2 regions of the Corynebacterium sp. Marseille-Q4381 genome follow, and region 1 is predicted to be linked to the other one. Evidence: predicted binding sites of a transcription regulator. Region 1 holds the regulator's gene; the other holds the start of a gene.
The links. Region 1 encodes LexA, which represses DNA repair genes until DNA is damaged. Its sites were predicted from a motif close to CGAACANNTGTTCG; they were not measured.

Region 1 (5,834 bases):
CGACGTACGCGGCGATTGACAAGCGCGGCAACATCATCGACCACGACACCGACCTCGCCGCGCTGAAGCGCAGGCAGGCGGGCAAAATCCGCTCGTCGGTGGCGAAGCGCGCCGCTGCCAGCGCCTCGGAAACGGTAAAGAAGTGGACCGCCGACACGCTCGGCGCGGTGCCCGAAACCGTCACCACAGTCATCGAGGGCAACGAGGTCGACGCGTACCCCGCGCTCGAGGTCACGCCGGACGGCGTAAAGGTGTCGGTGCACCCGACAAAGGCGGCCGCCGACGCGTCGATGACGACGGCAACGTTGACGCTGCTGCTTCGCGAGATCCCCGTGTCCGTGCAGCAGATGACGAAGGGGCTACCGTTGCGCCACAAGGTGGCCGTGGACCATTACCCGCACGGCGGCGCGGAGGGCTTGGTTGACGACGCCCGCGTCGCAGTCATCCGCGACCTCATGCTCTCGCACGGCGGCGCAGTGCGCACCCCGGAAGAGTTCGACGCGCTTGTCAAGGAGATCAAGCCAAAGGTTCCTGGCGAGGTGCGCCGCATCGTGGTGGGGCTCGCGCCCGCGCTGGTGGAGTACGCGAATATGCGAACCGAACTGGCGAATTGGGAAGGCCCGGCGATCGATGACATGCGCTCTCAGCTGGACTTCTACCTGCCGAAGCACGCAATCACCATCCACGGCGCGGACCACCTGCAACACCTGCCGCGCTACATTGAAGCGATGCGCATCCGCTTGGAAGACATGCGCTTGGACCCAGACCGCGACGCCGACCGCCAGTCGGTCGTCGACGAGTCGAAGCGCTACCTCGAGGCGCGTGTCGCGAAACTGCCTGCGAGTGTGCGGAAGTCTCGCGCCTACAAAGACATCCTGTGGCGCATCGAGGAGCTGCGCGTCAGCCTGTTCGCTCAGCGGCTGGGCACGCCGCAGCCGGTGAGCCAGCGACGAATTGAGAAGCTCGCCGACAAGCTCGGGCGCTGATACCGGGCGCTAGAATTCCGAACGGTCGCGCCTGCGCATGAGGCGGATCTCGGACTCGAAATCGTCCGCGCTTTCGAACGACTTGTACACGGAGGCGAAGCGCAGGTACGCCACCTCGTCGAGCGCGCGCAGCGGTTCAAGCACCGCGAGGCCGATCTGGTTCGCCGGCACCTGCGAGCTGCCTTGAGCGCGCACCGTCTCCTCAACTTGCTGCGCGAGGCGCTTCAGCGCGTCGTCGGACACGTCGCGGCCCTGGCAGGCGCGACGCACACCCAGGATAAGTTTGTCGCGGTCGAACGGCTCGCTGACCCCGTTGCGCTTGACCACTGTCAGCACGGCTTTCTCCACCGTGGTGAAGCGCCCCCCGCACTCCGTGCACTCGCGGCGTCTACGGATCGCGGCGCCGCCTTCCACCGTGCGCGAATCGGTCACGCGCGACTGCTCATGATGGCAGAACGGGCAAAACATGACCTCTATCCTAGCGCGCCGCTTCCAAGACGCTGCTGGGTTGAACCGGCGCATCCCCCGCGCCGAACGCGCCGCCGAAGAGCGACCCGGCGATCAGCGCCGCCGCCATCAGCCCGCCGAGGGCGAGATTATCGCGACGCTCGCGACCCGGTTCGAACCCGTCGTGCTGCGGAAGAGCGCGGCCACCGGCAGGGGCAGCCGTTCGCTCCGCCGTTCGATTCGCGGGCGCTAACGTTCGAACAACGGCACGTTCGCCCGTGCGGGAACTCCCGCGGTTGACGTCCCAAACCTCCGACGCCGGTGCGCCGCCGTACGGGTAAATCATGGTGGTCATTGCTTATCTCCTCTCATTCAACTGGGCCAAATACTAACTGCCCGCCCAACACGGGCGCCGGTTCGTACGCTCACCTGTTCTAACGCCCACATGTTCGATTTATAGCACACCGGTGGAGAATATCGAACACACTTGCTTAGCGTGGTAGCTTCGTCGATAAGCAACTGCCCCAACGTCCAAGGAGAACGCATGCCGCGCAAGAAGGCGGACCCGAACGAACTCGACATGAGCGCTCTCTCCGAGCGCCAGCGCCGCATTCTGCAGGTAATCCAGGACGCGGTCGTGCTGCGCGGCTACCCGCCAAGCATCCGCGAGATCGGCGACGCGGCGGGCCTGCAGTCCACCTCCTCGGTGGCGTACCAGCTTAAAGAGCTGGAGAAGAAGGGGTTCCTGCGCCGCGACCCGAACAAACCTCGCGCCGTGGACCTGCGCCACCTGCCGGAACCCGTGAAACGAAAGAAGGCGGCCCCCGCCGAAACCCCGGAAGAGGCGTCGAGCCCGCGGTTTGTTCCGGTTGTCGGGCAGATTGCCGCGGGAGCGCCGATCCTGGCGGAGGAGAACGTCGAGACGTACTACCCGCTGCCGGATGAGCTGCTCGGGGACGGTGACGTGTTCATGCTCAAAGTCGTCGGCGATTCCATGATCGACGCGGCGATTCTCGACGGCGACTGGCTAGTCGTGCGATCGCAGCCGGTGGCTGAAGAAGGCCAAATTGTCGCCGCGCTGATCGACGGCGAAGCGACGGCGAAAGTGTTCCACAAGGACGCGACGGGCGTGTGGCTTCTTCCGCGCAACGAGGCCTTCTCCCCTATTAAGGGCGACGACGCCGAGATTATGGGCCTCGTCGTGTCTGTCTTCCGAGCACTGTAGCAGCGATGCAGGCCGAGGAACGCCGCCGCCAAATCGCCGCGCTGACCGCCGTTGAGGGGCGGGTGAGCGTTGCGGAGCTTGCTGAGCGCTTCGACGTCACCGCTGAAACAATTCGGCGGGACTTGGCCGCGTTGAACGACGAAGGGGTGGTCCAGCGCGTCCACGGGGGTGCGGTGGCGAGCCAGGGATATATGACGTCCGAGTTTCCGCTGGCTGCGCGGTTGCGCTCTGCGCTTGATGCGAAGGAGGCGATCGCGAGGGCGGCAGCGGCGTTTTTGCCTTCGGAGCCCGGCAAGTCAATTTTTCTGGATTCGGGCACGACGATCAGCGCGTTGGCGCAGCGGATAGCGTTCCTGCCGGAGGCGAGTTCGTGGTCGATTGTGACGAACTCGCTGCCGGCGGCGCTGGAGCTCGCCGAAGCCGGCGTCGGCGACGTGCAGCTTCTCGGCGGGACGGTGCGGGCCATTGCGCAGGCGGTCGTGGGTGACACGGCGCTGCGGACGCTTGCGCTTTTGCGTGCCGACGTCGCGTTTGTCGGCACCAACGCCCTCACAGTGGACCACGGCCTATCCACCGCCGACGCGCACGAAGCCGCGGTGAAGGCTGCGATGGTAACCAACGCGCGCCGCGTGGTGGTGCTGTGCGACTCGACGAAGCTCGGCAACGACTACCTGGTGAGTTTCGCCCCGCTCGACGCGGTGGACGTGGTGGTGACTGACTGGGGTGCTCCGCAGTCCTTGGTCGCCGATCTTGAGAGGCACGGGGTCAATGTCGTCATCGCCGACAGTCTCTAGACTGGTTGTCACTGCAACTGATGTTCGCGCACAACGAAAGGACCCCATCATGGCTTCCAAGACGGTGAAGGTTGGCTCCCACGTGGGCCTGCACGCGCGCCCAGCGACCGTTATCGCCGACGCCGCGGGCGAGTACGACGACGAAGTCATTCTCTCGCTTGTCGGAGGCGACGATGAGGACGAAACGGATGCCGCCTCAGCGCTGATGATCATGGCGATGGGCGCCGAATTCGGCGACGAGGTCACCGTCACCTCCGACAACCCGAAGGCCGTCGAGTCGATCGCGGCGCTGATCGAGCGGAACTTGGACGACGCTTAGGAGGGCGTCGTTTAGCGGTACTGCCCCTCGCCGATGGTGTCGTAGATCCAGCGCATGATCGGGTACACCACGATGATCCCGACGGAGCCCAACGCGATGCCTTCAAGGGCAACCTGGCCGGCGTGCAGCGTGAGGTTGCCGATACCCACGATCAGCGCCACCGCCGCAGCAGTGAGGTTCACCGGATCGGTGAAGTCGACGCGGTTGTCCTGCCAGATGCGAACGCCCAGCATGCCGATCAGCCCGTAGAGCACCAGGCAGGCGCCGCCGAGCACGCCCGCTGGAATGGTGAAAATAACGGCGCCGAACTTCGGGATGAACGCCAATACGATCGCGAACACCGCCGCGACCCAATAGGCGGCCGTGGAATACACCTTCGTCGCCGCCATCACGCCGATGTTTTCGGCGTAGGTCGTGGTGCCGGAGCCGCCGAAACCGCCGGCGAGTGTGGTCGCGATGCCGTCGCCAATCAGCGCTTTGCCCTGCAGGGAGTCGAGGTCGCGGTGGGTCATCTCGGACACCGCCTTGACGTGACCGACGTTTTCGGCGATGAGCACCACCAGCACGGGCAGCGTCACCAGCACAGCCGAAAGGCGGAACTCCGGCGTGTGGAAGGCGGGCAAGCCCACCCAGGGGGCGGCGCCGATGGTGTCTAAGGCGGCGTCGTCAAGACCGCCCGTCAGGGCGGCGAAAACCCAACCGACAACCACTCCGATGAGGATGGACAGCCTGGACGCCATCCCGCGCGCGGCAACGGTGACCAGAACGATGGTCACAAGCGTGACGCCGGCGACCGCCGGCTGCGTCTCCACGTTCGCCACAGCCGTCGGGGCGAGGTTGAAACCGATGAGCGCCACGATCGCGCCGGTGACCACGGGCGGCATGACGGCGTCGATGACGCGCTTGCCGGCGGCCTGGACGATCACGCCGACGAGGATGAGCGCCAGGCCGGTGATCAGCACGCCGCCGAGCTGCGCACCCATCCCGTACTGCTGCGAGGCAGTCAGCGGGGCGATGAACGCGAACGACGAACCGAGGTAGCTCGGCAGCTTGTTCTTTGTCAGCAGCAGGAAGATGATCGTGCCGAGGCCGGAGAAGAGCAGCGTGGTGTTGACCGGGAACCCGGTCAGGGTGGGCACGAGGAGCGTGGCGCCGAACATAGCGACCACGTGCTGCATGCCGATGCCGATCGTGCGCGGCCAGGAGAGCCGCTCATCCGGGGCGACGACGGCACCGGGGCTCACCCGTTTGCCGTCGCCGTGCAGCGTCCAACCAAATCGTGTCGTATCGGGAGTGCGGGGCGTTTCATTCACGGGGAGCCATTATCGCACCCGAGCGGCGCAATCTCCTACCCCGCGGGCACGCGCGGTCCGAACAGGAGCTCCATCGCGCCGGGGCGGTTGGCGGGTAGAAGGTGCCCGGTCCAGGTTCGGTAGGCCGGCCCGCCGCGGTTCATCACGATGCGACCGGCCCGCCGCCGTCGTTTCTGCCAGCCGGGACTCGCATCATCGGGGTCGTCGTTGTTGATGCGGTTGTGGTACGAGCACAGCACCGCCAGGTTCGAAATGTTCGTCTCGCCGCCGTGTTTCCACGCAGTTACGTGGTGCGTTTCGCAGTGGTCGGCCGGCAACCGGCACCCGGGTACCGCGCAACCGGGCGACACCAGCGCGGCTAAGGTGCGCTGCTTGGTGTTGGCGCGGCGCTGGGTGCGGTACAAGTTCACTGCGCCGTGCTCGGGGTGGAACAGCGCCACCTGGAGATCGCAAGCGTGGTGCAAAGCCAGGTATTGGGCGCCGGTGATTGAGGTGCCGTCGGTAAGCATGAGCTCCGTGTCGTCGCCTGCGCCCTGCAGAATAGCTACGTGCTTATCCAGCGGCACCAGCACGCAGGGCTGCGGCGCAGCTGGCGCGATGCCGCCGCCTGAGTTCTCGAACAACGACCAGAACTTCTCCTCCATCTGCGGCCCCGCGGGTTGACCGGGGTCGAGACCTTCACGCAGGCGGTGCTCAAGATCGGCGAGGCGCCGCTCGTCCGAACCAATGTGGAACCCGCGGGTGCCGCAC
Region 2 (5,834 bases), on a different contig from region 1:
CTCAGCCTCAGTATCCACCGAGATCACCACGCGCCGGTGCGGGAACTTCTCCTCGTCCCCGATGGCGAGGAGGCGGAGGGAGGCAAGCGCCGCGTCGTCGAACGCCACTGCCTCGATCTCCTCCTCATCGCCCGAGGTGAAGAATTCGGTGAGCTCCGGCGTGGCGGCAAAACCCCAGCCGTTGCGGGCGTGGATGAGCCCGTTCTCTTCAAGCGACTCCAGCATCGCGAACGTCGCGGGGAGGTAGACGCGCACTAGAACTCGCCCTCGATGTCGAAGAGGGACTGGATCTCGACCGAGCTGCGGTCGAACGCGGTGTGAAGGATGCCGATCATGCCGTACTCCACGGCGGCGCGAACGTTCATGATGTCGTCGTCGATCATGACCGCGTCGTTCAGCGCGACGTCGAGGGCGTCAGCCGCGGCTTGGAACGCGGCGCGCTCCGGCTTCTCCGCCCCAATCTCGCCGCTGAGCACGACAGCGTCCACATCGCCGCGGAACTCCCACTCGCGGATCTTCTCGGCTTCCTCCCCCTCAGCCGCCTCGTTGGAGAGAATCGCGGTGGAGAAACCGCGCTCGCGGACAGCCGCGATCAGGGTCCGCCACCGCTGCTGGTCCTCCGGGTCCTGGTCCAGCACCCCGGCGTAGTCAATGATCAAACCCTGCATCACATCTCCACTTCGTCGTCGACCTGCGGTTCCGCCCCGCATGCTCACTTTCTTGGACGCGGTGGCGCTTCTTCTGGCCCCGCGCGAACGTGCACAATACTACCTGTGTATTACCAGGCACCGGGCCACCAGCACGTCAAGGTCGTCGTACCGCGTGCGCACCGCCCCGATATCCCCCACGCCCGCGCTGCGCACGCGCTTCCGCCGAGCCCCATGGCCCCGCTGGTGCGCCAGGCGCTCGACGCATCCTTCGGGCAGCGCGACCCCGAGTCCCTCACGGGCGCGTTGTTCGACCTCGCGGTCCGTTCCCACGTGCGTTCCCGTTACCGCTTCTCGGACGCGAAGGGCAAAGTGACCGTGACCTCGTGCCACGCCCGCGAGCGCGGCGAGTACTTCGGCACGGTTGAAGTGGGCGGCAAGCCCTACGGATACGCGGCCCGCATCCGCGCAGGCCGCCTCATCTCGTTCAAGGTGCTGTAGCGACTTCGCCCTACTCAGCCGGCTGCTCGAACTGCTTGCGCATCATAAACAGCTGGCGCACGGTCTCCTCCTGGACGGCCTCGTTCATCGCGTTGAACATGTCGCCGCCTTCCTTCTGGTACTCCACCAGCGGGTCGCGCTGCGCCATCGCGCGCAGGCCGATGCCCTCTTTGAGGTAGTCCATCTCGTAGAGGTGCTCGCGCCACTTGGTGTCGATCACCGGCAGGATGACCATGCGCTCAATGTTGCGCATCTGCTCTTCGCCGCCAATCGACGCGACGTTCTCCTCGAGCTGGTCGTACTGGGCCTGGGCATCGTCGACAAGCGCCTGGCGCAGCTGGGCTGGGGTGAGCTCGCCTGGCCGGCCGTACTCGTTGCCGTCGATAAGCTGCTGTGCGCTTACCGACGGGCCGTAGAGAGCATCCAGCGCGTTCCACAGCTCGTCCAAATCCCAGTCCTCGACGTAGCCTTCGCGCGTCGCGCCGTCGACGTAAGCGCCGACAGTCTCGTCGATCATGCGGCGCACCTGGCCCGCGATGTCCTTGGAATCGAGGATCTCCTGACGCTCGCGGTAGACCACCTTGCGCTGCTCGTTGAGCACCTCGTCGTACTTCAGCACGTTCTTGCGCATTTCGAAGTTCTGGTTCTCCACGCGCGACTGGGCCGACTTGATTGCGTTCGAGACCATCTTCGCCTCGATCGGGACGTCGTCCGGCACGTTGAGGCGGTTCATCATGTTCTCCATGGAAGTGCCCATGAAGCGGACCATCAGCTCGTCGCGCATCGACAGGTAGAAGCGAGTCTCGCCCGGATCGCCCTGACGGCCCGCGCGGCCGCGCAGCTGGTTGTCGATGCGGCGGGACTCGTGGCGCTCAGTACCAATCACGTACAGGCCACCGGACTCGCGCACCTGGTCGCCGAGCTGCTTGGAACGTTCCTTCGCCGCCGGGAGCTGCTCGTCCCACGCCGCCTGGTAGCGTTCCTCGTCCTCGAACGGGTCAAGACCCTGTTCCTGCAGCTTCGCGTCGAGCAACACCTCGGGGTTGCCGCCGAGCACGATGTCGGTGCCGCGGCCGGCCATGTTGGTGGACACGGTCACCTTGCCCGGAAGACCCGCCTCGGCGATGATGCGGCCCTCTTCCTCGTGGTGCTTCGCGTTGAGCACGTTGTGCTGGATGCCCTTGCGGGTGAGCAGCTGGGACAAGTACTCAGAGCGCTCAACCGAGGTGGTGCCGACGAGCACGGGCTGGCCGTTCTCGACGTGCTCCGCAATGTCGTCTGCGACCGCGGAAAACTTCGCCTCCTGGGTCTTGTAGATCAGGTCGTCGCGGTCCACGCGCTGGTTCGGCTTGTTTGGCGGGATCGCCACCACGTCGAGCTTGTAAATCTGGTGCAGCTCCGCAGCCTCAGTTTCCGCGGTACCGGTCATACCGGCGAGCTTGGTGTAGAGGCGGAAGTAGTTCTGCAGCGTGACGGTCGCCAGCGTCTGGTTCTCGTTCTTGATCTCGACGTTTTCCTTCGCCTCGATCGCCTGGTGCATGCCCTCGTTGTAGCGGCGACCTGCCAGCACGCGGCCGGTGAACGAGTCCACGATCAGGACCTCGCCCTGGCGGATGATGTAGTCCTTGTCGCGCTCGAAGAGCTCCTTCGCCTTGATGGCGTTGTTGAGGTAACTCACCAGCTGGGAGTGCTCCGGCGCGTAGAGGTTGGTGATGCCGAGCTGGTCCTCGACAAACTCGACGCCCTCCTCGCTCACGCCGATCGTGCGCTTGCGCTGGTCCACTTCGTAGTGGATGCCCTCGCGCATGCGCGGCGCCAGCTGCGCGAACACGGTGTAAAACTGGCTCGAGCCGTCAGCCGGGCCGGAGATGATGAGCGGGGTTCGGGCTTCGTCGATAAGAATCGAGTCAACCTCGTCCACGATGGCGAAGTTGTGGCCGCGCTGGACCATCTCGGCGGGCGAGCGCGTCATGTTGTCGCGCAAGTAATCGAACCCGAGCTCGTTGTTGGTGCCGTAGGTAATGTCCGCGTCGTAGGCGGCCTTGCGCTCCGGCGGGCGCATCTCGGAGAGGATGACGCCAACCTCGAGACCAAGGAAGTGGTGGACGCGGCCCATCATCTCCGCGTCGCGCTTGGCCAGGTAGTCGTTCACCGTGACGATGTGGACGCCCTTGCCCTCAAGCGCGTTCAAGTACGCCGGCAGTACCGAGGTCAGGGTCTTGCCCTCACCGGTCTTCATCTCGGCGACCGAGCCGAAGTGCAGCGCGGCGCCGCCCATGATCTGCACCTTGTAGTGCTTCTGGCCGAGCACGCGCCACGACGCCTCCCTGGCGGTGGCAAACGCGTCGATGAGGATGTCGTCGAGCGACGCCCCGTCGGCAAGCTGCGCCTTGAACTCGTCAGTCTTCGCCTTCAGTTCCGCATCGGTCAACGCCGCATACTGATCATCAAGCGCCATCACCTGGTCGGCGATCTTGGCCAGACGCTTCACGGTGCGTCCCTCGCCGGCGCGAAGCAGCTTCGTTAGTCCTTGAAACACGTTAAAGAAATCCTTTTGTAGGTTTCTGCAGGTATACCAACGAACCAGTGTACCCACCGCTACCTTGCAACCAGGATGCAGCCGGCTGGGAACTTCCTTATTGGGCGACCGGTGGGCGCAGGTGAATGAGGTCGTCCGATTATGCGCGGCATAATTTTCGAACGCTTGTTCTATAACGTGCGATCGTATGTTCGAGGCGGTTTGTATAGTGTTCGCACCGATGTTTCACCTCCACAATTCCCCAGCCAGAGCAAGGAAACCGCCATGACCACAACGCTTCTCCCTCCCCGCCGCAGCACCGATGCCAAGACGATCGCGGGTGAGATACGCGAACAGCACCGCCTTACCAACGTCGCTAAGGCCGAGTTGTTAGAACTGATTGCCCATTTCGACGAGCACGAGTTGTCGGAGGCGCTCGGAGCGTCCAGCACCGTTGACTGGCTGCAACGGGAGCTGCGCTACCCCGTCTCAACTGCCTACGAGTACGTCCGCGTCGGCCGAAAGTTGCGGGACTTTCCCCTGCTTGCCGCTGCATTCCGCAAAGCGGAGCTGGATTACACCACCGTCAGGTTCCTGCTGCAGTACATGACTGCAGCCAACGAATCGGATCTGGTGGAGTTAGGTCGCACCCTGTGCCACGCGGAACTGCGGCAAGCGCTCGCCGGGGCACCGAAGGATGACGACAGGGACCCGGACGAGCCGTATTTCAACTTGGACACTCGGTCGGATGGCATGTGGGCTGGCGACTTCCTTCTCACACCGATGATGGGCGAAATATTGAAATCGGCGCTCAAGATTGCCCAGCTGGCCAACTACGACCTCGAAGGCGAGGACATCGAGGGATTACTCAACGAAGACGTAAAGGCCGTCATGGAGCAAGAACTGCGCGAAATGTTCGGCGACGCGCTGGTCGACGCGTGCGACCCTCAGGCAACCGCCGAGGACGAATGCGCGGTCCCGCGTCCTGATATTGAAGAGGCCTGCCCCGGAGAGCAGGTCGCCGCGCCGCGACCAGATACCAAGATCACCATGGAGAAGCTCTTACGCGTCCCCACCCGCTTCGGTGCAGTGGCCAACGTTGACCTGTACAACGCGTTCGTAAACATGATCCAGATGGTCCGTGCAAACCCGGTCACCCCGGTCCGCGCTCCCGGCGCCAACGTGGCGATCATGCTGACCGAGGACGGCAAGGCGTGGATGCCCCAGAACCCACAAGTGCCGTCGTCGGTGGTGCGCGATTACGTCGCCAACGCCATGTACCGCATGCACATAACGGACCCCGCGGGGTTGACGTTGTCGTACGGGCGCGAACGGCGCTTCGCCAGCGACGCACAGATCGGCGCGCTGCTCGATGTATGGGGCCACCAATGCGCTATGCCCGGTTGCACGCATACCCGCTTCATCGAGATTCACCATATTAAGGAGTGGTCCGAAGGGGGTCGGACCGATATCGGAAACCTCATCCCCCTGTGCTCAACCTGCCACTCCAAGGTCAGCCACGGACTGGCACACATTACGCAAGAAGGGCCCGACTTAGAGTTCAGGTTCAAGGACGGCAGCCGCTTCATCTCGCGCAATCGGGGACTTCCGGAGCGCGCCGCCGACTACGAAGGTCCCATGCGTGAGTACGAGTTCAGGTCCGACCTGTCGTTCGAGTAGCCGACTATGCCGCGCATAAATTATGCCGGGCATAAAACAACCCACACCCTGAGGTCCAGGATGCGGGTGGATGAGAAGAGTCAGGCGTAAGCAGACGTTACTGCTCCTCGCCCCCGTTTTCGGCGATCTCGGACTCAGAGGCGAGCGCGATCAGGCCGTAGTCGTAGGCGTGGCGGCGGTAGACCACCGACGGGCGCTGCGTTTCTTCATCGATGAAGAGGAAGAAATCGTGGCCGACCAGCTCCATCTCAGACAGCGCGTCGTCGACGCTCATCGGAGTGTTCGGGTGCAGCTTGCTGCGCACGATCTGGCCCGGCTCGAAGTCGGCGAACTGATCTGCGTACGGGTCAACGTCGTACTTGCCCGGCTGCGCCTCGCGGACGTCGGCGGCCTCGGCAGCGAGCTCAGCGGCGACGACACCGGTGGACTTGGGCGCGCGGTGGCCCGAGCGGGAAATCTCGCGGCGCACCTTCACCTTGCGCAGGGAG

Region 2: a site for LexA is predicted at 3,868-3,881, ahead of V6D40_RS02200 (HNH endonuclease signature motif containing protein). Genes of this name have one in related genera too.

What each region holds. Positions count from the first base shown of each region.
Region 1 is NZ_JBAJNR010000001.1:238,515-244,348, forward strand. Features, by position in the region: gene hrpA (ATP-dependent RNA helicase HrpA) at 1-986, shown strand, start outside; gene nrdR (transcriptional regulator NrdR) at 996-1,454, opposite strand; gene V6D40_RS01225 (hypothetical protein) at 1,465-1,788, opposite strand; gene lexA (transcriptional repressor LexA) at 1,978-2,658, shown strand; gene V6D40_RS01235 (DeoR/GlpR family DNA-binding transcription regulator) at 2,664-3,452, shown strand; gene V6D40_RS01240 (HPr family phosphocarrier protein) at 3,502-3,771, shown strand; gene V6D40_RS01245 (uracil-xanthine permease family protein) at 3,783-5,084, opposite strand; gene V6D40_RS01250 (HNH endonuclease signature motif containing protein) at 5,120-5,834, opposite strand, start outside.
Region 2 is NZ_JBAJNR010000002.1:83,153-88,986, forward strand. Features, by position in the region: gene V6D40_RS02180 (DUF6912 family protein) at 1-255, opposite strand, end outside; gene V6D40_RS02185 (HAD-IA family hydrolase) at 255-668, opposite strand; gene V6D40_RS02190 (hypothetical protein) at 774-1,148, shown strand; gene secA (preprotein translocase subunit SecA) at 1,159-3,687, opposite strand; gene V6D40_RS02200 (HNH endonuclease signature motif containing protein) at 3,952-5,346, shown strand; gene hpf (ribosome hibernation-promoting factor, HPF/YfiA family) at 5,444-5,834, opposite strand, start outside.